DNA from 3 places in the Streptomyces griseobrunneus genome. Region 1 is predicted to be linked to each of the others. Evidence: riboswitches for the same ligand, from Rfam matches in the RefSeq annotation. Region 1 holds a riboswitch; each other region holds the start of a gene.

What was found. A riboswitch is a leader RNA that binds a small molecule or an ion and turns the genes downstream of it on or off. The one in region 1 is predicted to bind cobalamin.
Region 2: it holds a riboswitch for cobalamin, as region 1 does, so the genes downstream of both, ACK8N7_RS10980 (ribonucleoside-diphosphate reductase subunit alpha) here and ACK8N7_RS29200 (cobalamin biosynthesis protein) in region 1, are expected to answer to the same signal.
Region 3: it holds a riboswitch for cobalamin, as region 1 does, so the genes downstream of both, ACK8N7_RS34405 (ABC transporter substrate-binding protein) here and ACK8N7_RS29200 (cobalamin biosynthesis protein) in region 1, are expected to answer to the same signal.

Annotation. Positions count from the first base shown of each region.
Region 1 covers NZ_CP177080.1:6,417,422-6,425,137, reverse strand. The annotation lists gene ACK8N7_RS29225 (hypothetical protein) at 1-210, opposite strand, end outside; gene ACK8N7_RS29220 (alpha/beta hydrolase) at 396-1,523, opposite strand; gene ACK8N7_RS29215 (class II aldolase/adducin family protein) at 1,640-2,299, opposite strand; gene ACK8N7_RS29210 (inorganic phosphate transporter) at 2,577-3,839, shown strand; gene ACK8N7_RS29205 (hypothetical protein) at 3,852-4,082, shown strand; cobalamin riboswitch at 4,233-4,364, shown strand; gene ACK8N7_RS29200 (cobalamin biosynthesis protein) at 4,490-5,455, shown strand; gene ACK8N7_RS29195 (cobyric acid synthase) at 5,494-7,152, shown strand; gene ACK8N7_RS29190 (putative cobaltochelatase) at 7,149-7,716, shown strand, end outside.
Region 2 covers NZ_CP177080.1:2,510,824-2,518,539, forward strand. The annotation lists gene ACK8N7_RS10970 (carbon starvation CstA family protein) at 1-2,200, shown strand, start outside; gene ACK8N7_RS10975 (YbdD/YjiX family protein) at 2,197-2,400, shown strand; cobalamin riboswitch at 2,592-2,714, shown strand; gene ACK8N7_RS10980 (ribonucleoside-diphosphate reductase subunit alpha) at 2,850-5,264, shown strand; gene ACK8N7_RS10985 (ribonucleotide-diphosphate reductase subunit beta) at 5,264-6,280, shown strand; gene ACK8N7_RS10990 (hypothetical protein) at 6,277-6,486, opposite strand; gene ACK8N7_RS10995 (GlxA family transcriptional regulator) at 6,568-7,545, shown strand; gene def (peptide deformylase) at 7,568-7,716, opposite strand, start outside.
Region 3 covers NZ_CP177080.1:7,545,652-7,553,367, forward strand. The annotation lists gene ACK8N7_RS34395 (acyl carrier protein) at 1-149, shown strand, start outside; gene ACK8N7_RS34400 (beta-ketoacyl-[acyl-carrier-protein] synthase family protein) at 146-1,369, shown strand; cobalamin riboswitch at 1,466-1,652, shown strand; gene ACK8N7_RS34405 (ABC transporter substrate-binding protein) at 1,715-2,764, shown strand; gene ACK8N7_RS34410 (FecCD family ABC transporter permease) at 2,761-3,849, shown strand; gene ACK8N7_RS34415 (ABC transporter ATP-binding protein) at 3,846-4,625, shown strand; gene ACK8N7_RS34420 (PRC and DUF2382 domain-containing protein) at 4,741-5,772, opposite strand; gene ACK8N7_RS34425 (adenosylcobinamide amidohydrolase) at 5,991-6,755, shown strand; gene ACK8N7_RS34430 (sulfite oxidase) at 6,762-7,716, opposite strand, start outside.

The DNA of each region.
Region 1 (7,716 bases):
CTGTGCCGGGGAGAGTTCCAGGGCCGTCGCGGCCCGTTCGAGCGCCTGGGTGGCGAGCGGTGCCGCGCTCCCGGGGGCGGGGGCGCCGGCCGCCCAGTGGGCGATGCGCACGGCGTCGGCGAGGACCGCCCGGGCCTGGCGGGCCAGTTCCGTGCGGGGCGGGGTGCCCTCGGGGGGGCGGGGGGCCGGCCTGGTACGCCGGGTGGACACGGCCCTGCGGGCGGTGGCAAGGGGTCGCGGGCGGACAAGTCGCAGCCTGGAGTCGCGCGGGGTACGGGACGTCACGGGAGCAGTCTTGCCTCTGACGGCCCGAAAGCCCAAACGGAAGGCGTTTCACCGGTACCCGCGCCGTTTCCCGCACCCCGGTGACCAAAGGGACCGATCCCCGCATCACCTCACATCAGGGGCGTGAGGAAGCGCCTGAGGGTCTCTTCGTAGCGGCCGGGATCGGCGTTCCACATCGACGCATGCGGAGCCTGCTGCACGGCGTGGAGGCTGACGAGGTCGGGGCGGCGGGCGGCGAGCTCCCGCGACGGGCCCCAGGGGGCGATCGTGTCGTCCGGGCCGTGCAGGATCAGGGTCGGGGCGGGCAGGGCGTCGGGCAGGGCGGTGTCCAGGAGCGGGGCCGGGGTCATCCCGGTCCTGCCCTGGGCGGCGCGGACTGCCAGCGGCAGCAGGGCGGCGGGGACACCGCGGGCGGCGGCCAGGGCGCGCAGGGTGGTCTGCCAGTCCAGGACCGGGGAGTCCAGGACGAGGCCGCTGATGCGGTCGCGGAGCGGGGAGCTGACGGCGGCGTGCAGGGCCATGGAGGCGCCGGTGGACCAGCCGTGCAGGACGACGTTCCGGGCGCCGTAGCGCACGGCGAAGCGGATCGCGGCGTCCAGGTCGCGCCATTCGGAGGCGCCGAGGTGGCCGAGGCCGTCGGCGGAACGGGGGGCTCCGGCGTCTCCCCGGTAGGTGATGTCCAGTACGGGGAGCTGCTGTCCGCTCAGGAAGCCCATCAGGTTCATGGGGTGTTCCCGGGTGGTGCCGAGGCCGTGCGCGGTGATGACCCAGGTGTCGCGGTCACCGGGCACCCACCAGGCGGGCAGCCCGCCCAGTTCGCCGGGGATCTCGACCTCCCGGTACTCCAGGCCGAGGGCGCTGCCCGGGTCCCCGCGGTACAGCTCGGGGGTGAGGCGGACCTTGGCGCCCGGTTCCAGGATGCCGTGGGTGATCCGCTCCAGGCTGCGCACGACGGTGTCGGCGGTGGACTCGGCCCCTTCCACGACGGGGCCGACCACGGCGTGGACGCCGGGGCCCTCGATCCCGTACGTGCCGGGGCGGAGCGCGGTGAGGGAGCGGGTCAGGGTGATCTGCCGGACCGCCGTGGCGTGCACGGTGAGTCTGCGGTCGGTGGGGAGGGGACGTCCGGGCGCCGCCTTGAGGGCGGCGTCGCTGGCGTACCGGCCGGCCGCGACCGCTGCCGCACCGGCGCCGAGGAGGGTGGTGACGGCCGTTGCCGTCGCAGATGCCGGGCGCACCGCTTCAGTGTCGTGGGGCGGGCGGCGCGGTGCCAGTGGGCGGGGGCCGTCCGGTGGGGCGGGGAGCAGACGCGGGGGCGGGCGGCGGTCCTGGCCGGGGCCCTGGGCCCGGGTCCTCAGCCCGGCTGTCCGTACCCCTTGAGCGCCTCGGTCACCTCGTCCAGCTGGGCGGGGGTGAGCAGGGCCGGCCGGTGGCCGGGGACGGCGCTCGCGGTGAGCCAGAGCCGGCAGAGCCACTCCAGCTGGGCGGTGCGCTCGTAGGCCTGGTCGAGGGTGGCGCCGTAGGTGACGGTGCCGTGGTTGGCGAGCAGGCAGCCGGTGCGGCCCCGGAGGGCGGCGAGCATGGCGTCGGCCAGTTCGGGGGTGCCGTAGCGGGCGTAGGCGGCGGTGCGGACGGGGCCGCCGAGGATGGCGGCCGCGTAGTGCACGAGCGGCACCTCGGTGACGAGGGTGGAGACGGCGGTGGCGTGCACGGCGTGGGTGTGGACCACGGCGACGGCGCCGGTCTCCCGGTAGACCGCGAGGTGGAGGGGGAGTTCGCTGGTCGGCCTGAGCTCTCCGAGGACCTGCCGCCCGGTCAGGTCGACCCCGACCGCGTCGTCCGGCCGGAGCCGGTCGTAGGGCACCCCGCTGGGTGTCACCAGGACCAGGTCCCCGACGCGGGCCGACACATTGCCGGAGGTGCCGACGACCAGGCCGTCGGCGGCGCTCCGGCGGGCGGTGTCGACCACCTCCCGCCAGGCCCGGACGACGGATTCCGGCTGCTGCTCGCTCATGGGGCGAGCGTAGGCGCGGGGTCCCGAAACCGGAACGTCACCGCCGGAGTGACCGGGATCTCTTCCGGGGCCGAATGTGCCCGTCAAAAACTTCGCCAATGAGGGGTAAAGGGCAGCCCAGCCGGTGCCCCCCGGGCCTCCCCCAACCCCACCCGCACACAAGCGGAATCACTCAGACCCGATTGGGGTCACCACAGCGCCCCGCTCAGTTCATCTTCCGTTCACCCAGGTTGCCTACGGTCCACGAGCCACTGACGTCGAACGATTGCCTGGGTAAATGGAACACATCACGCTGCTGCTCGCGATTGTGGTCGTGACAGCTCTCGTGTTCGATTTCACGAACGGTTTCCACGACACCGCCAACGCGATGGCTACCACCATCTCGACCGGCGCCCTGAAGCCCAAGACAGCGGTGGCCATGTCCGCCGTTCTCAACCTCATCGGCGCGTTCCTGTCGGTGGAGGTCGCCAAGACGATCTCCGGCGGGATCGTCAACGAGAACGGCCTCAGAACCGAGGTCATCTTCGCGGCGCTCGTCGGCGCCATCCTGTGGAATCTGCTGACCTGGCTGGTCGGCCTGCCCTCCAGTTCCTCCCACGCCCTGTTCGGCGGCCTGATCGGCGCCGCCGTCATGTCGGCCGGCTGGTCCTCGATCAACGGCGGCACCGTCGTCACCAAGGTGCTGCTGCCCGCGATCGCCGCCCCGCTGGTCGCCGGTCTCGCCGCGATGCTGGCCACGCGGCTGACGTACCGGATCAACCGGAACGTCACCGACCCGAACCAGCTCAAGTCGACGGCGAAGGGCTACCGGGCGGGGCAGATCGCCTCGGCCGGTCTCGTCTCGCTCGCCCACGGCACCAACGACGCCCAGAAGACGATGGGCATCATCACCCTGGCCCTGGTCACCGGCGGCGTCCTCGCCCCCGGCTCCAACCCGCCGATGTGGGTCATCGTCTCCGCCGGTGTCGCCATCGCGCTCGGCACCTACCTCGGTGGCTGGCGCATCATCCGCACCATGGGCAGCGGCCTGACCGACCTGAAGCCGCCGCAGGGCTTCGCCGCCCAGACCAGTGCGGCGACCGTCATCCTGGCCTCCTCGCACCTCGGCTTCTCCCTCTCCACCACCCAGTCCTGCTCCGGCGCCGTCATGGGCGCGGGCCTCGGCCGCAAGGGAGGCGTGGTCCGCTGGTCCACCGCCACCCGGATGTTCGTCGCCTGGGGTCTGACGCTCCCGGCCGCCGGCCTGGTCGGCGCGGGTGCCGAGTTCCTCACCAAGCAGGGCCCCTGGGGCATCGCCGTCACCGCGACCCTGCTGGTCGGGGGCTCCTTCGCCATCTGGCTGGCCTCGCGCCGCCAGCCGGTCGACCACACCAACGTCAACGAGACGGCCGGTGCCGACGAGCCCCAGGGTGTCGTCACCACCGCCATGGCAGCGGTCCAGACGCCGCCCATCGGCACCATCCCCAACGACCTCATGACCACCATCCCGGCCCCGGCCGCCTCGCCCGACGACACGGCGCGGCCCTCGGCCACGGTGTAAGGACAGATCCGTATGAAAATCGACTGGGCAGCTCTCGCCTCCGTCTTCGGTGTCAGTCTCGTGGTCACCGTCGCGCTGGTCGGCCTCTTCACCGTGGGCATCGTCGCCCTCTCCAAGCTGTCGGCCACGGCCGGCGGCAGCGCCTCAGGCGGATCGGCCGCACTGGCGCGCACCGGCGCGTACGCCTGCTTCGCGGCGTGCGTCGCGGCGGTCGCGTACGGCATCTATCTGATCGTCGCCTGACGCACCCACCGCACTCCCCCGGGCCGGACACACCCACCGTGTGTCCGGCCCGATGTGCGTCTGCGCACACTGGAGCTCCGCAGGTCAACAGCAGGTTGACGGCTGTTCTCGCAGCGTGGTGGACTGCCGGAGCCATTTACGGCGACAGCAGAGGAAGCCGGTGCGAATCCGGCGCGGTCCCGCCACTGTCACCGGGGAGCACTCCCCCACACCGGATGTCACGGCCCTCGTCACGCGGGCTGGAAGGCCGGGGGAAGTGCGGATCCGGAAGCCAGGAGACTCTCGTCGCCGGTCACGTCGAACCAGGGCGCGGACCCTGAGTGAGGACATAAGCCATGCCCGGCCGCCGTGCGCCGCATCCTGTTCCTCTCCATGCCGGAACCCCTCTGCCCTCGGCGGGCTGATCCGTGCGTGTCGATCGCGTCTTCGCGTACGGCGCCACCGCCGGGCTGATCGCCGACGCGTTGCTGGGCGACCCGCGCCGGGGGCATCCCGTAGCCGGTTTCGGCCGGGCCGCCGCGCGGGTGGAGTCCCTGCTGTGGCGTGACGACCGCGGCCGGGGCGCGCTGCACACCCTCGTCTGCGCCGGAGGCGCCGTGGGGGCCGCCGCACTGGCCGCCCGTGCCGTACGAGGCCGCCCCGTGCTCGCCGTCGCGCTGACCGCCGCCGCCACCTGGTCGGTCGTCGGCGGTACGTCGCTGGGCCGGGAGGCCCGCGCCATCGGCGGCGCGCTGGCCGCCGGGGACCTCGATGTGGCCCGGGAGCGGCTGCCGCATCTGTGCGGGCGCGATCCGCACTCGCTGGACGGGCCGCAGATCGCCCGCGCCGTCGTCGAGTCGGTCGCCGAGAACACCTCGGACGCCGTCGTCGGCGCGCTGGTGTGGGGGGCGATCGGCGGGGTGCCGGGGCTCGTCGGCTTCCGGGCCGTGAACACGCTCGACGCGATGGTCGGCCACAAGTCGCCCCGCCACCGCCGTTACGGCTGGGCCTCGGCCCGCCTGGACGACCTCGCGGGGTGGCCCGGTGCCCGGCTGACGGCCGCGCTGGCCGTGGTGGCGGGCGGGCGGCCCTCGGAGGCCGTACGCGCCTGGAAGGCGGACGCGGGGCGCCACCCGAGCCCGAACGCGGGGCCGGTGGAGGCCGCGTTCGCCGGGGCTCTCGGCGTACGGCTCGGCGGGACGCTGGCGTACGCGGGGCGCGTCGAGCACCGGCCGGTCCTGAACGGGGAGTCCGGGCGGGATGTGCGGAGTGCGGACATCGAACGCGCGGTGCGGCTGTCGCGCCGGGTGAGTCTGCTGGCCCTCGGCGTGTGCGTGGTGGGCCGGACGGCCGTGGGGCACCTGGTCGCGGGACGGAAGCGGGGACGGGCATGAGTGGGTCCGGGGAACGCGGTACGGGAAGGGGAGCGGGCATGGGTGGCGGGCTGCTGGTCGCGGGGACCACATCGGACGCGGGCAAGAGCGTCGTCACGGCGGGCATCTGCCGCTGGCTGGTGCGCCGGGGCGTGAAGGTCGCGCCCTTCAAGGCGCAGAACATGTCCCTCAACTCCTTCGTCACCCGCGAGGGCGCGGAGATCGGGCGCGCCCAGGCCATGCAGGCGCAGGCCGCCCGGGTGGAGCCGACCGCGCTGATGAACCCGGTCCTGCTCAAGCCCGGCAGCGACCGCTCCAGCCAGGTCGTCCTGATGGGCAGGCCGGTGGGAGAGATGAGCGCCAGGGGCTACCACGGCGGCCGCCAGGAGGCCCTGCTCGGGACGGTCGTGGACTGCCTGGAGCAGCTGCGGTCGAGCTATGACGCGGTGATCTGTGAAGGGGCCGGGTCGCCGGCCGAGATCAACCTGCGGCGCACGGACATCGTGAACATGGGGATCGCGCGGGCCGCGAAGTTCCCCGTGCTGGTGGTCGGGGACATCGACCGGGGCGGGGTCTTCGCCTCGTTCTTCGGGACCACGGCGCTGCTGAGCGCCGAGGACCAGTCGCTGGTCGCGGGGTACCTGGTGAACAAGTTCCGGGGTGACGTCTCGCTGCTGGAGCCGGGCCTGGACATGCTGTACGGGCTGACCGGGCGGCGGACGTACGGCGTGCTGCCGTACGCCCACGGGCTCGGTATCGACGAGGAGGACGGCCTGCGGGTCTCCTTGCGGGGTGCGGTGCGGGAGTCGGCCGTGGCTCCCCCGCACGGCGAGGACGTGCTGCGGGTCGCGGTCTGCGCGGTGCCGCTGATGTCGAACTTCACGGACGTGGACGCGCTGGCCGCCGAACCGGGCGTCGTCGTGCGGTTCGTGGACCGGGCCGACGAGCTGGCCGACGCGGACCTGGTCATCGTGCCCGGGACGCGCGGCACGGTGAAGGCGCTGGCCTGGCTGCGGGAGCGGGGCCTCGCCGACGCGCTGGTGCGGCGGGCGGCGGAGGGCCGGCCGGTGCTGGGGATCTGCGGCGGGTTCCAGGTGCTCGGTGAGCGGATCGAGGACGAGGTGGAGTCGCGGGCCGGGGTCGTGGACGGGTTGGGGCTGCTGCCGGTGCGGGTTCGCTTCGACCGGGCCAAGACGCTGGCGCGGCCGGTGGGTTCGGCGCTCGGGGAGCCGGTGGAGGGGTACGAGATCCACCACGGGGTGGCCGATGTGCAGGGCGGGGAGCCGTTCCTGGACGGGTGCCGGGTGGGGGCGGTGTGGGGGACGCACTGGCACGGGTCGCTGGAGAGCGACGGGTTCCGGCGGCGGTTCCTGGTGGAGGTGGCGCGGGCCGCCGGGCGGCGGTTCGTTCCCGCGCCGGACACGAGTTTCGGGGTGTTGCGGGAGGAGCAGCTGGACCGGCTGGGGGATCTGGTGGAGGAGCATGCGGATACGGATGCGTTGTGGCGGTTGATCGAGGGGGGTGCGCCGGTGGGGTTGCCGTTCGTGCCGCCGGGGGCGCCGCCCGCTGTGCCGGGTGCGGCGGAGAGTCGGGGCGCTGCCCCGGGCCCCGCTCCTCAATCGCCGGAGGGGCTTGAAATGGCTCGCCCGGAGGCGCTGGGAGAAGCCCGTAATTCCCAGGGGCTTGATTTTGTTGACGTCGACCAGGAGGCCAAGTGAGTACGCCGTATCCCTTCACCGCGATCGTCGGGCAGGACGACCTGCGGCTCGGGCTGTTGCTGAACGCTGTCAGTCCGGCCGTCGGTGGTGTGCTCGTGCGGGGCGAGAAGGGGACCGCCAAGTCCACCGCCGTCCGGGCGCTGGCCGCGCTCGTGCCCGAGGTCTCCGTCGTTCCGGGGTGCCGGTTCTCCTGTGATCCCGGCTCCCCCGATCCCGCGTGTCCTGATGGGCCGCACGCGGACGCCGCCGGTGTGTCGCGGGCCGCGCGGACCGTGGAGCTGCCCGTCGGGGCGTCCGAGGACCGGCTCGTGGGGGCGCTGGACATCGAGCGGGCGCTCTCGGAGGGCGTGAAGGCGTTCGAGCCGGGGCTGCTGGCCGACGCGCACCGCGGGATCCTCTACGTCGACGAGGTCAACCTCCTCCACGACCACCTGGTGGACCTGCTGCTGGACGCGGCCGCCATGGGTGCCTCGTACGTCGAGCGCGAAGGCGTCTCCGTACGGCATGCGGCACGGTTCCTGCTGGTCGGGACGATGAACCCGGAAGAGGGCGAGCTGCGGCCGC
Region 2 (7,716 bases), 3.9 Mb from region 1:
ACCGGTTCCACGAGCACCGGGACGGCGGACACTGTCCCCCAAGTCCATAGTCGTCTGGAGCCTGGTCGCCCTGGCCGGCGCCATCGGCTGGGCCACCCTCGCGCTCTCGCGCGGTGAAGAGGTCTCCGCCGCCTGGATGCTGGCCGCGGCGCTGGGCTCGTACGCCATCGCGTACCGCTTCTACTCCCGGTTCATCGCCAACCGGGTGCTGAAGGTCGACAAGAACCGCGCGACCCCCGCCGAGCTGCTGGACAACGGTGTCGACTTCCACCCCACCGACCGCCGGGTCCTGTTCGGCCACCACTTCGCCGCCATCGCCGGGGCGGGCCCGCTGGTCGGCCCCGTGCTCGCGGCACAGATGGGCTACCTGCCCGGCACGATATGGCTCGTCGTCGGCGTCATCTTCGCCGGTGCCGTCCAGGACATGGTGACACTGTTCTTCTCCACCCGCCGCAACGGCCGTTCGCTCGGGCAGATGGCGCGCGACGAGATAGGCCCGGTCGGCGGGATCGCCGCCCTGATCGCGGTCTTCGTCATCATGATTATCCTGCTCGCGGTCCTCGCGCTGGTCATCGTGAACGCGCTCGCCCACTCGCCGTGGGGCGTCTTCTCCATCGGCATGACGATCCCGATCGCCCTCTTCATGGGTGTCTATCTGCGCACCCTGCGGCCCGGCAAGGTCAGCGAGGTCTCCTTCATCGGCGTCGCGCTGCTGCTGCTCGCGATCGTCTCCGGCGGCTGGGTCGCCGAGTCCTCCTGGGCGGGCTTCTTCACCCTGGAGCCGGGCACACTGGTCATCTGGATGATCGTGTACGGGTTCCTCGCCTCCGTGCTGCCCGTGTGGCTGCTGCTGGCCCCGCGCGACTACCTCTCCACCTTCATGAAGGTCGGCACCATCGGGCTGCTGGCCCTCGGCGTGGTCGTCGCGCTGCCGACCCTGAAGATGCCCGCGGTCACCGACTTCGCCACCAGCGGCTCGGGCCCGGTCTTCGCCGGCTCGATGTTCCCGTTCGTCTTCATCACCATCGCCTGCGGCGCGCTCTCCGGCTTCCACTCCCTGGTCTCCTCCGGCACCACGCCGAAGATGGTCCAGAAGGAGACGCAGATCCGGATGATCGGCTACGGCGCCATGCTGGTCGAGTCGTTCGTGGCGATCATGGCGATGATCGCCGCCTGCATCATCGACCCGGGCCTGTACTTCGCCATCAACGCGCCCGTCGGCGTGATCGGTGACAGCGTCCAGTCCGCCTCCCAGGCCGTCGCCAACTTCGGCTTCACCATCACCCCGGATGCCCTCGCCCAGGCCGCCAAGGACGTGGAGGAGGCGAGCCTGCTCTCCCGGACCGGCGGCGCGCCCACGTTCGCGCTCGGCATGTCGGAGATCTTCTCCGCGGTGATCGGCGGGACCGCGATGAAGGCGTTCTGGTACCACTTCGCCATCATGTTCGAGGCGCTCTTCATCCTCACCACCGTGGACGCCGGCACCCGGGTCGGGCGCTTCATGCTCCAGGACATGCTGGGCAACGCCTACAAGCCGTTCCGCGAGGTCAGCTGGAAGCCGGGGGTCTGGTTCGCCAGCGCCGTCGTGGTGGGCGGCTGGGGCTACTTCCTCTGGGTCGGTGTGCACGACCCGCTGGGCGGCATCAACCAGCTCTTCCCGCTCTTCGGCATCGCCAACCAGCTGCTGGCCGCCGTCGCGCTGGCCGTCTGCACCACCCTGCTCGTCAAGTCCGGCCGCCTGAAGTGGGCGTGGGTCACCGCGGTCCCGCTCGCCTGGGACGTGGCGGTCACCCTCACCGCGAGCTGGCAGAAGATCTTCTCGCCGGACGTGAAGGTCGGCTTCTTCGCCCAGCGCGACAAGTACCAGGCGGGCATCGACGCGGGCGAGGTGCTGCCGCCGGCCAAGTCCATGGACGACATGCAGACCGTCGTCACCAACTCCACCGTCGACGGCGTGCTGTGCACGCTCTTCGCCGTCCTCATCATCGTGGTGCTCGTGGACGCCGGCCGGGTCTGCTTCAACGCCATCCGCGACCCGGAGAGCGCCAGGCTCCACGAGGCGCCGTACGTCGAGTCCAAGCTCGTCGCCCCGGCCTCGCTCCTCGCGACCAAGGAGGAGAAGGCCGAACTGGCCGCCGCGGGCGTCGGCCCCGAGGGAGGCATCCGCAAGGAGGCGGCGGGGACAGGGAGCCGGACATGACCGGCGCGGACGTACGGCGGGTGGCGGGACGGATCCGCTGGTACGTCCGTGAACTGACCGGCGAGTCGGCGTACGACCGCTATGTGGCGCACGCCCGGTCCCACGATCCGGGCACGCCGGTCATGACCCGCCGCGCCTTCGAACACAGCCGCACGGACGCCCGCGAGGCGGACCCCCGCGAGGGCTTCCGCTGCTGCTGACCACCACCGGCCGAACGGGGCCGTCGCACCCCTCCCAGGGGCGCGGCGGCCCCATTTCGCACCCCCGCAAGAGGGCCCGCGTGCGCCGCCGATACGGAAAAAGCCGGGCGAAGAAGCCAGACCGCCGTACCGACATCTGTTCACGCCGACACAACATGTGGGGGCTTCCTCAACGAGCGCCCCCCACATGTATGCTCGACCTCGCTGTCGCCGCAGGGGAATCCGGTGCGAATCCGGAACTGTCCCGCAACGGTGTGATCAGTGTGCTTTTGCACACCCGAAGTCCGAAGACCTGTCGACAGCGCGTCCGGCTCGACCGAACCGGACGCCAGACGTCCGGGCCTCGCGGATGGGCCGGTGGACGCCGTGAGCAGTGCTGCCCTTCGGGGCATCGTGCTGCCCGGCTCCCCCGCTCGCCGCCGGCCCCCAGCCGAGCGAGGGAAAGCCCAGTGACCATCGCGCCCGCCGATCCGGTTTCAGCCACCGAATCCGCTGCCTCCACCGCGTCCGGAGCAGGCACGAACGACGGACCCGGGACCGCCCTGCTGCGGACCCTGACCGACCTCACCGTCGATCTGCCCGACACCGACCCCGGACGGGTCGCCGCCTCCGCGCTGCGCGGGCGCAACGCCCGCTCCGACGAGGCCGAGCTGCGCTCGCTGGCCACCGAGGCCGCCGCGGGGCTGATCTCCGAGGACCCGGCGTACTCCAAACTCGCCGCCCGGCTGCTGACCCGCACGATCGCGGACGAGGCCGCCGGCCAGGGCGCCACGCGCTTCTCCGCCTCCGTCGCCGTGGGCCACCGCGAGGGTCTGATCGCCGACCGCACCGCCGACTTCGTCGCGCTCCACGCGGCCGCGCTCGACGAACTCGTCGAGCAGGCCATGGCCGAGGGCGCGGACGACCGCTTCGGCTACTTCGGTCTCCGTACGCTGCACAGCCGTTACCTGCTGCGCCACCCGCTCACCCGTCAGGTCATCGAGACCCCGCAGCACTTCATGCTGCGCGTGGCCGCGGGTCTGGCCGAGGACGACTCGGTGCGGGCGCTGGACGAGGTCGCCGCGCTCTACCGGCTGATGAGCCGACTGGACTACCTCCCCTCCTCCCCCACGCTCTTCAACTCCGGCACCCGGCACCCGCAGATGTCCTCCTGCTACCTGCTGGACTCGCCCAAGGACGAGCTGGACTCGATCTACGACCGCTACCACCAGGTGGCGCGCCTCTCGAAGCACGCCGGCGGTATCGGCCTCTCCTACTCCCGTATCCGCGCCCGTGGTTCGCTGATCCGGGGCACCAACGGGCACTCCAACGGCATCGTGCCGTTCCTCAAGACGCTGGACGCCTCCGTCGCGGCGGTGAACCAGGGCGGCCGCCGCAAGGGCGCGGCGGCGGTCTACCTGGAGACCTGGCACGCGGACATCGAGGAGTTCCTGGAGCTCCGCGACAACACCGGTGAGGACCAGCGCCGTACGCACAACCTGAACCTGGCGCACTGGATCCCGGACGAGTTCATGCGCCGCGTCGACACGGACACCGACTGGTCGCTGTTCTCCCCCGCCGAGGTCCCCGAGCTGGTCGACCTCTGGGGCGACGAGTTCGACGCCGCCTACCGCGCGGCCGAGGCCAAGGGCCTGGCCCGCAAGACGATTCCGGCGCGTGAGCTGTACGGCCGGATGATGCGGACCCTCGCGCAGACCGGCCAGGGCTGGATGACGTTCAAGGACGCCTCCAACCGGACCGCGAACCAGACCGCCGAGCCGGGCCGGGTCGTGCACTCCTCGAACCTGTGCACGGAGATCCTCGAAGTCACGGACGACGGCGAGACGGCCGTCTGCAACCTGGGCTCGGTCAACCTGGGCGCCTTCGTGGCGAACGGCTCGATCGACTGGGAGCGCCTGGACGCCACCGTGCGTACCGCCGTGACGTTCCTGGACCGGGTCGTCGACATCAACTTCTACCCGACCGAGCAGGCCGGGCGCTCCAACTCCCGCTGGCGGCCGGTCGGCCTGGGCGCGATGGGCCTCCAGGACGTCTTCTTCCAGCTGCGCCTGCCCTTCGACTCCCCCGAGGCCCGCGCGCTCTCCACGAAGATCTCCGAGCGCATCATGCTCGCCGCGTACGAGGCGTCCTGCGACCTCGCCGAGCGTTCGGGCCCGCTGCCCGCATGGTCCGAGACCCGGGCCGCACGCGGTGTGCTGCACCCCGACCACTACGACACCGAGCTGAACTGGCCGGAGCGCTGGGACACCCTGCGCGCCCGGGTCGCGAAGACCGGCATGCGCAACTCGCTGCTGCTAGCCATCGCCCCGACCGCCACGATCGCCTCGATCGCCGGTGTGTACGAGTGCATCGAGCCGCAGGTCTCCAACCTGTTCAAGCGCGAGACGCTCAGCGGTGAGTTCCTCCAGGTCAACGCCTACCTGGTGAACGAGCTCAAGAAGCTCGGCGTGTGGGACGCCCGCACCCGTGAGGCGCTGCGCGAGGCGAGCGGCTCGGTGCAGGGCTTCGCCTGGATCCCCGAGGACGTGCGGGCGCTGTACCGCACCGCGTGGGAGATCCCGCAGCGCGGCCTGATCGACATGGCGGCGGCCCGTACGCCGTTCCTCGACCAGAGCCAGTCGCTCAACCTGTTCCTGGAGACGCCGACGATCGGCAAGCTCTCCTCGATGTACGCGTACGCCTGGAAGCAGGGGCTGAAGACGACGTACTACCTGCGTTCGCGCCCGGCGACCCGGATCGCCCGTGCCGCGTCCGGCCAGGCGTCGGCCGCCGCCCCCATTCCCGTACAGCAGGCTTCGGCTCCCGACGCGGACGCCATCGCCTGCTCCCTGGAAAACCCTGAGTCCTGCGAGGCCTGCCAGTAATGAGCACCAACGACACCAAGAACCTGCTCGACCCGGGCTTCGAGCTGACCCTGCGTCCCATGCGCTACCCGGACTTCTACGAGCGCTACCGGGACGCGATCAAGAACACCTGGACCGTCGAGGAGGTCGACCTCCACTCGGACGTCGCCGACCTCGCGAAGCTTTCGCCGGGTGAGCAGCACATGATCGGCCGGCTGGTGGCGTTCTTCGCGACCGGTGACTCGATCGTCTCGAACAACCTCGTGCTGACGCTGTACAAGCACATCAACTCCCCCGAGGCGCGGCTGTACCTGTCGCGGCAGCTCTTCGAGGAGGCCGTGCACGTCCAGTTCTATCTGACGCTGCTGGACACCTATCTGCCCGACCCGGACGACCGGGCGGCGGCGTTCGACGCGGTCGAGGAGATCCCCTCGATCCGCGAGAAGGCCCAGTTCTGCTTCAAGTGGATGGACTCGGTCGAGAAGATCGACCAGCTGGAGACGAAGGCCGACCGCCGCCGCTTCCTGCTGAACCTGATCTGCTTCGCGGCCTGCATCGAGGGGCTGTTCTTCTACGGCGCCTTCGCGTACGTGTACTGGTTCCGCTCGCGCGGTCTGCTGCACGGTCTCGCCACGGGCACCAACTGGGTGTTCCGTGACGAGACGATGCACATGAACTTCGCGTTCGAGGTCGTGGACACCGTCCGCAAGGAGGAGCCGGAGCTCTTCGACGACGCTCTCCAGCAGCAGGTCACCGACATGCTGAAGGAAGCGGTCGAGGCGGAGCTGCAGTTCGGCCGCGACCTGTGCGGCGATGGCCTGCCGGGCATGAACACCGAGTCGATGCGCCAGTACCTGGAGTGCGTCGCCGACCAGCGGCTCGCCCGCCTCGGCTTCCCGACGGTGTACGGGTCGGAGAACCCGTTCTCCTTCATGGAGCTGCAGGGCGTCCAGGAGCTGACGAACTTCTTCGAGCGCCGCCCGTCCGCCTACCAGGTGGCGGTCGAGGGCTCGGTCGGGTTCGACGACGACTTCTAGGCCTTCGCCCAACCCTTCGGGTAGGAGCGCCGCGTGACCTTATAAGGTCGCGCGGCGCTTTCCGTTTCCGTGGGCTGCGCCTCCCCCCGTTCCGCGTCGCGGAGCCGGCGGTCGATACGGCGCTCGCGGACGAAGCCGATGGCGGCCGGGAGAGCGACGAAGGCGAAGAGGGCGGTCACGGTGAGGTAGTCCAGGAAGAGGTTCATGGCTCCACCTTCGTCCGCCTGGAGAGATTTAGTCAGTGGCAGCACTGCCACACAGCATCAAATTCCTGCCACACTGGCTCCATGCTGAAAAACGTCGCCGCCCTGCTGCTGGACGAGGTCCACCCCTTCGAACTCGGCGTGCTGAGCGAGGTCTTCGGCCTGGACCGCAGCGAGGAGGGCCTGCCCGTCCACGACTTCGCGGTGGTCTCCGCCGAGGGCCCCGAGCTGCGCACCCACGCCGGCTTCACCATCCGCACCGAACACGGCCTGGAGCGGCTGGAGGAGGCCGACCTCATCGCCGTACCGGCGGGCAGCCACTTCATGGACCGGGAGTACCCGGAAGAGGTCCTTGAGGCGCTGCGCCGGGCCGTGGAGCGCGGGGGGCGGGTGCTGAGCGTCTGCTCCGGCGCGTACGTCCTCGGGGCGGCGGGCCTGCTGGACGGCCGCCGCTGCACGACGCACTGGCGCCACGCGGCGGAGCTGGCCCGCCGCTATCCGAAGGCGATCGTGGAGCCGGACGTGCTGTACGTCGACGAGGGCCCGGTGATCACCTCGGCCGGGACCGCCGCCGGGATCGACGCCTGCCTCCACCTGGTGCGCCAGGCGTACGGGCAGGACGCGGCCAACACCATCGCCCGGCGCATGGTGGTGCCGCCGCACCGGGACGGCGGGCAGGCGCAGTACATCAGCCGCCCGCTGCCCCGGAACGCGTGCGACACGGTCGGCTCCACGCTGGCGTGGATGGAGCACCACCTGGACCGGGAGATGTCGGTGGAGCAGCTGGCGGCGCTGGCCCACATGTCGCCGCGCACCTTCGCCCGCCGGTTCCAGCAGGAGACCGGGACGACTCCGTACCGCTGGCTGCTGCGGCAGCGGGTGCTGCTGGCCCAGCATCTGCTGGAGACCTCCGACCGGACGATCGACACGATCGCCGGGCAGACGGGCTTCGGCACGGCGGCGACCCTGCGCCACCAGTTCGTCCGCACGCTCGGGACGACGCCGAACGCCTACCGCCGGACCTTCCGGGGCCCGGCGGGCACGGTGCCCGACGTCGCCTGAGCGCGGTGCGGGTGGGGCGTGCTCAGGCGTTCGGGACGGTCTCGTAGCGCGGGGTGCCCTCTTCCATCTGCCGCAGCGCGTCCTTGCGGTCGCGCTTGGAGAGCCGGTCGATGTACAGGTAGCCGTAGAGGTGGTCCGTCTCGTGCTGGAGGCAGCGCGCGAAGTAGCCGC
Region 3 (7,716 bases), 1.1 Mb from region 1:
CCGTCATCATCAAGGAGACCCTGGGCGTCGCCGCCGACTCCGAGAAGCTCTACAAGGACGCCACGCTCGCCGACATCTCCGCGTTCATCGACGCGGCCGTCGGCGGCGAGGCGGCAGTCGGTTCGGTGCCGGTGAGCAACACCCGATGAACCGACCCGCCATCGCCGTCACCGGTCTGGGGATGATCACCCCGGCCGGCCACACCACCGACACCACCTGGGACGGGGTCTGCCGCGGCGAGTCCTTCGCGCGCACCGTCCCCGAACTGCACGGCTGCGCCATCGACTTCGCCTGTACGGTCACCGGCATCGACCTGGACGAGGCGGTCGGCGGCCGCAGCGCCTTCCGCATGGGCCGGTACGTCAAGCTCGCCGTCCTCGCCGCCCGGGAGGCGGTGACCGACGCCGGGCTCGACCCCGCCCGCTGGGACGGCGCCCGCGTCGCCGTCGTCGTCGGCACCAGCAGCGGGGGATCCGCCGGACTCACCGAACAGGCCGTCGCCCTGGAGCGGCGCGGCCCCGAGGCCACCTCGCCCTCGGGCATCCTGCTCACCATCCCGAGCATGCCCGCGGCCGAGATCGCGATCCAGATGAAGGCCACGGGCCCCAGCCTGGCACCGTGCACCGCGTGTTCCTCCGGGGTGACCGCCCTCTCGGTGGCCCGCGACATGCTGGCGCTCGGACAGTGCGACATCGCGATCGCCGGAGCCACCGAGTCGATCGTCTTCCCGGTCGCCATGACCGGCTTCGCCCGCTCGGGCGCGGCGGCGCTGCGGGACGGGGACCCCGCCCGTCTCTGCCGCCCCTTCGCCGCCGACCGGGCCGGGCTCGTCATGGGCGAAGGCGCCGCGATCATGGTCCTGGAGCGGGCCGAGGACGCCCGCGCCAGGGGAGCGGTCCCCCGTGCGCTGCTGGCCGGCACCGGCGCCACGACCGACGCCCACCACCCCACCAGCCCGCACCCCTCCGGGGCGGTCGCCCAGGCCGCCGTGGACGCGGCGCTGGCCGATGCGGGCTGGCGGGCCGAGGACGTCGACCACGTCAACGCGCACGGGACCTCGACCCCCCTCAACGACGCGACGGAAGCCGCCCTCATCGGCCGGGCCTACCCGCACCGGCCGCCCGTCACCGCCCCCAAGGGCGTCCTGGGCCACTGCATGGGGGCGGCCGGTGCCATCGAGGCGGGGCTGACCGTCCTGACGCTCCAGCACGGCATCGTCCCGCCGATCGCGAACCTGGACGCCCCCGACCCCGGGTTCGCCATCGACTGCGTCACCAAGATCCCGCGTGAGCTGCCCGTACGACGGGCCGTCAGCCACTCCTTCGGGTTCGGCGGACAGAACGCGGTGATCGCCCTGCAGGCTCCGTAAAAGGGGCGGCCGGGCCGGGGCGGCGGGACGATCCCGCGCCGCACCGGCCCGGCAGGGACCGGTACGCGCACCGGCTCTGAGCTGCGCGAAGACCCGTGATAGCTTGCCGGGGCCAGTCGAACCCCAGCGACGGGGTCAGGGAATCCGGTGCGAGACCGGAACTGACGCGCAGCGGTGAGGGGGACGGGCGGGGCCACGGCCACTGGAGCACGGGAGTGTTCCGGGAAGGCGTCCCGCCCGGACGAACCCGAGTCCGAAGACCTGCTGGCACCCGCGCCCCGCACCGGGGGCACGGGAACCGTACGACGGGCTCCGCGGCTGGGCCCAGAGACACCGAGGTCCTCCGTGCTGTCCAAGGCCACCCCTGCCCCGATACGCACCGCCGCCCTGTTCGCGGCGGGACTCGTCCTGCTCACGGCCTGCGGCGGCGGGTCCACCACCCCGTCCGCCGACGGCGGCGACAAGGCCGACGGCTTCCCGCTCACCCTCAAGAACTGCGGGCGAACCGTCACCGTGAAGGCAGCGCCCCAGCGGGCCGTCTCGGTCGACCAGGGCTCGACCGAGATCCTGCTCTCCCTCGGCCTCGCCGACCGGATCGCGGGAACCGCGACCTGGAGCGACCCGGTCATGAAGGGCCTGGAGAAGGCCAACGCGGGCGTCGAGCGCATCTCCGACAACCGGCCCTCCTCGGAGAAGGTCCTCGACAAGGAGCCCGACTTCCTCAGCGCCTCCTTCGCCTCCACCCTCGCCAGGGGCGGTGTCGCCCCCCGCGAACAGTTCGAGAAGCTGGGCGTCCCCACCTACATCTCGCCCGCCGACTGCATCGGCAAGGACAACAGCGGCGGCGGCGACGGAGCCCGTACCGAGCCCCTCACCATGGACAGCGTCTACATCGAAGTCCACGAACTGGCCCAGGTGTTCGGCGTTCCCGAGCGCGGCGACGCCCTGGTGAAGAAGCTCCGGGCCCGGGTGGCGAAGGCCACCGACGGCATCGACGCCTCGAACGCCTCCCTCCTCTACTGGTTCTCCGACTCCAAGGCCCCCTACCTCGCGGGCTGCTGCGGCGCCCCCGGCGTCATCACCCGCGAACTCGGCGCGAGGAACGTCTTCGACGACACCCACGACGAATGGCCCCAGATCAGCTGGGAGACCGTCGCCGACCGCAACCCCGACGTCCTGGTCATCGGCGACCTGAGCCGCACGATGCAGACGGCCGAGAGCGCCGGGAAGAAGATCGAGTTCCTGGAGTCCAACCCGGTCACGAAGACCATGGACGCCGTCAGGAACCGCCGGTACGTGCTGCTCAGCGGCCAGGCCATGAACCCCACCATCCGGACGGTCGAGGGACTGGAGCGCGTCGCCGCCGGGCTGCGCGACTTCGGGCTCACGGGGTGAGCGGCGGCAACCCGGCGGTGCGGGAGACCGCGGAGCTGAAGGCACCGGCGGCGCCGGGCCCGGTACGGAGCGGCGGCCCGGTCGCGGTGCTGCTCTGGACCGGCGGGCTCCTGCTCCTGCTGCTCTCCGTCGCCGTCGCCGTCACGATCGGGCCCGCCCGGATCTCCGTCCCCGACGTCTGGTCCGCCGTCGCCTCCCACCTCGGCTTCGGCGCATCGGAGCTGAGCCCGATCCGGGACGGCATCATCTGGAACCTGCGCATGCCCCGCACCCTGCTCGCCGCCGTGTGCGGCGCCGGGCTCGCGGTGTGCGGCACGGTGATGCAGTCCCTGCTGCGCAACCCGCTCGCCGACCCCTTCGTGCTCGGCGTCTCCTCCGGGGCCTCCACCGGGGCGGTCGTCGTGGTCGTCCTCGGCGTCGGCGGGGGAGCGGTGTCGCTGTCGGCCGGGGCCTTCGCCGGGGCCATCTGCTCGTTCGCCCTGGTCATGCTCCTCAGCCACACCCTCGGTGCCACCACCGACCGGGTGGTGCTCTCCGGAGTCGCAGCGATGCAGCTCTTCTCCGCCCTGACCTCCTTCGTCGTCATGACCTCCGCCGACGCCGAGCAGACCCGCGGAGTGCTGTTCTGGCTCCTCGGCTCGCTCAGCGGCGTCGGCTGGAGCGAGGTCGCCCTCTGCACCGCCGTCCTCGCCGGCTGCCTGGTGATCTGCCTGGCCCACGCCCGTACGCTCGACGCCTTCGCCTTCGGGCAGGACGCCGCCGCCGCGCTCGGCGTCAATGTCGCCCGCACCCGGATCGTGCTGCTGTGCACCACCGCCCTGCTGACCGCGGCCCTCGTCAGCTCGGCCGGGGCGATCGGCTTCGTCGGCCTGGTGCTCCCGCACGCGGCCCGTGCCCTCACCGGCTCCGGGCACCGGCGCCTGCTGCCGGTCACCGCACTCGCCGGGGCCGTCTTCCTGGTCTGGGTCGACACCCTCGCCCGCACGGTCCTGGACCCGCAGGAGGTGCCCGTCGGCGTGGTCACCGCGCTGATCGGCGTCCCGGCCTTCGTCCTCGTCCTGTACCGCACCCGGAGTACGTCATGAGCGCTTCCACGGGCCTGCGCGCCGACCGGGTCGGCCGGGAGGCCGGCGGCCGGCTCATCCTCGACGGGGTGGACATCACCCCGCCGCCCGGCGCCACCGTCGGGCTGCTCGGCCCCAACGGCTCCGGCAAATCGACCCTGTTGAGGATCCTCGCGGGCCTCCTCGCCCCGGACACCGGCGTCGTCACGCTGGACGGCGACCCCCTGGTGGGTCTCGGCCGCCGTACCGTGGCCCGCCGGATCGCCGTGGTCGACCAGCACGCCGTCACCCAGGTCGACCTCAGCGTCCTGGACGTCGTGCGCCTCGGCCGCATCCCGCACCGCCGCGCCTGGTCCGCCCCGGACCGTACGGATGAGGAAGCCGTCACCGACGCCCTGCGGCGCACCGGCCTCGCGGACCGGGCCGCCCAGTCCTGGCACACCCTGTCCGGCGGCGAACGCCAGCGCGTCCAGATCGCCCGCGCACTGGCCCAGCAGCCCCGCGAACTCCTCCTGGACGAGCCGACGAACCACCTGGACATCCAGCACCAGCTGGAACTGCTCGCCCTGGTCGCCGAGCTGCCCCTCACCAGCGTCATCGCCCTGCACGACCTCAACCTCGCGGCGATGTTCTGCGACCGGATCACCGTGATGAAGGCGGGCCGGGTCATCGCGGGCGGCACCCCGGCCGAGGTCATCACCGAAGAACTCATCGAGGACGTCTACGGGGTCCGGGCGGTCGTCACCCCGGACGGGCCGGACGGACGTCCCTCGGTACGGTTCCTGCCGCGCCGCTGACCACCGGCGACCCGGCCCCGCCCCGGACAGCCCTCCGGGCGGACCCGTTCGCACGGGCCCGCCCGGAGGCCGAGGACATGGGAGCGGCCTTCCGGCCGCCTAAGGGGGTACGCCGTCAGCGGCGGCGTCCCTGGCCGAACTCGCCACCGGTGTCCTTGCCGGTGTCCATGTCCTTGCCGTCGCCGTAGTCGATCTTCTCCTTGCGGACCTCGGCGGAGACTTCCTTCTGCTCGGTGACCTTGTTGGTCTCCAGGCGGACCCGCTCCACCGGGACGGCCTCCTTGCGGACGGTGGCGCGCTCCGCGTGCAGGGTGACCTCCACGTCCTGCTCGCCGAAGTCCGTGGTGCCGGTCACCTTCTCGCCGGGCCGCAGCGGTTCGCGGACCACCCGCACCTCCTCGTGGGAGACGGGCACGGACCGGGTGACCTCCTCGGTCACCACGTACTTGTGCAGCCTCGCCCGGCCGCTCTCGTACTCCTCCGTACCGACGTGCAGCTGCTCCTCGGAGCGGATCATCTCCTCCTTGCCGCTCAGGTCGGCGGCCCGGGACGTCCCCGCTCCGGCGCCCGCCAGCGGACGGGACGTGGCGGACATGTCCGTGTCGCGGTGCTTGCCCGTACCGGCCATGCCCGCTGCTCCGGTCGTGCCCGCGGCCCCGGCGCTCGTGGTGGCCCTGCCGGTCGCCTCGGCGTTCGGCGGCGTACCCGTGCCACGGGCCGCGCCCGCCGCACCGGCTCCGGCCGCGCCCATGGCGCCCGTTCCGGCGACGGTCCGGGCGTCGGCACCGGTGCCCGTGCCCTTGGTGTCACCGAGGTTGCCGGACTTCCTGGTCAGGCCGTAGTGCCGGTAGAGCTCCTCCTCCTCGGCGACGGAGAGGTGCGCGTCCGCGTCCACGCGGGGCGCCTCCTTGACCGTGTCCTTGGAGTGCGAGACGTGCAGGTCGGAGCCCACTCGACGGGCCCCGGCGAGCGGTACGAAGCTCTCCTTCATGCCGAACATGCCGGTCTTGACCGTCACCCAGTCGGGCTTGCCGGTGTCGTCGTCGACGTACACCCGGCCCACGCTGCCGACCTTCTCGCCCTCGTTGTCGTACACGGTCAGACCGTCGAGCTCTCCGGAATCCGTGAAACCGTCAGCGGCTCCCATAACCGAACCCTCCTCGCTGGGCGCGCCCTGTGGGTGGCTCCACCAGATGTGGCACGTCCGGCTTCCATCGCGCCTCACCCGGTTGGACGCTGCAACCGCCCGGCCACCCGGCCAAAGGGGCCCCGGAAGCCCAGCGGTCCCTCCTGGCCCCGTACGAGGGCGCTCGGCGGCCGCCGGATCAGTTAGGCCAATCGGGTGAGCGGATGAGGGGCCCGCATATGATCGGCGGAGCACGGCAGCCCCGGGAGGACGGGCCACCGCCGGTCCCGCCGAGCCACCAGGGGTGCGCCATCCGTTCCGTACGCGTCCAGCTGCCCGCCCGGCGCAGGGAACCGGGCGGCGAACCGCGCGCGGAACTCCGCGACCGGCACGAGGACGGACACCACCTCCACCACCTCGTCTGGCGGCTGGACCCCTCCACGCGGGTCTGCAGCAGCGCGGTGCTCGGCGGCGGCATCGGCCCCCGCGCCTGGATCCTCAACGCCCAGGTCCCCGGCGGCTACCCGCGTCTCGACCCGGACCGCCACCTCGCCGAGATCGCCGCCGCAGAGGGGCTCACCGGCCCGGGTGCCGGGCTGATGACGGCCGCCGACGTCGCCGCGTACACGACCGGCCACGACGGCGGCGTCACCGCGACCGTCACCACGGGCCTGGGCGTACGGGGCTGGGCGGCGGCCCCCGAGAGCGCCATCCGCGCTCCGCACCGGCCGGGCACGGTCAACATCGTCGTCACGCTCCCAGCCGCGCTCTCCGACGCCGCCCTGGTCAACGCCGTCGCCACCGCCACCGAGGCCAAGGTGCAGGCCCTCCTGGACGCCGGACTCGACTGCTCGGGCACCCCCACGGACGCCGTGTGCGTCGCCGCTCCCGAGCCGGGGCCCGACGGCGGCGAACCCTTCGCCGGACCCCGCTCCGCCTGGGGCGCGCGGATCGCCCGCGCCGTGCACACGGCCGTACTGGCGGGGGCCCGCACAGCGCGGTGACGGGGCTCAGACCACCGTCACGGGATGCCGTACCACCGCGTCGAACAGGTACCCCTGCGTGTTGTGCGCCGTCGCCTTCGGCTGCGTACGCCCCGACCGGTCCGTGGCCCGGGCCAGCAGCTCCGTCGCGCCCTTGTGCGTCGGCACCCAGTCCGCCGACCACCGCACCCAGCTCCCGGCCCGGGGCTCGTCGTGCAGCCGGGCCCGCCGCCAGCGCCGACCGCCGTCGGTGCTGACCTCCACCGACTTCACCGGCGCCCCGCCCGACCAGGAGCGGCCGGTCAGCACCGTACGGCGAAGAGAGCGGAACGAGGCACCCTGCGCCAGCTCGAACGCGCTCTTCAGCGTCTGCCGGGTCAGCGGGGCGCTGCCCTCCGGCGGATACCCGGGGCCGAACAGCCGGTAGAGGCCCGTGTTCCACGGGGTGAGCAGCGGCTCGGCGCTCACCTCGATGTCACCGAGCCACTTGATGTTGGCGATGCCCACCCACGACGGCGCGATCACCCGGACCGGATACCCGTGGTCGGGCGGCAGCGGCTCGCCGTTCATCTCGTACGCGAGCAGTACGTCGTCCAGCGCCTTCGCCACCGGCAGCGGCCGGCGCACCCGCCCCAGGTTCACGCCGTCCGTGACGACCTCGGCGTCCAGGCCGCGCGGCAGCACGTCCACCGCGTGCCGCCCGATCCCGGCCCGGCGCAGCACATCCCCCAGCCGCACCCCGCGCCAGCGGGCCGTACCGATCGCCCCGAGCGTCCACGCGGTGCCGCTGACCGTCTGCCCCTGCTGCGAGGCGAAGAAGCTGCGCCCGTTGCCCGCGCACTCCACGAACGCGGTACGGGTCACCGAGGGCAGCCGCAGGAGATCCGCGTAACCGAAGTCCACCGGGCCGCCCTTGAGCCCGTCGCCCCAGAGCGTCAGCTTCCAGGCGCCCCGGTCGATCCGGGGGGTGGCGGTGTGGTTG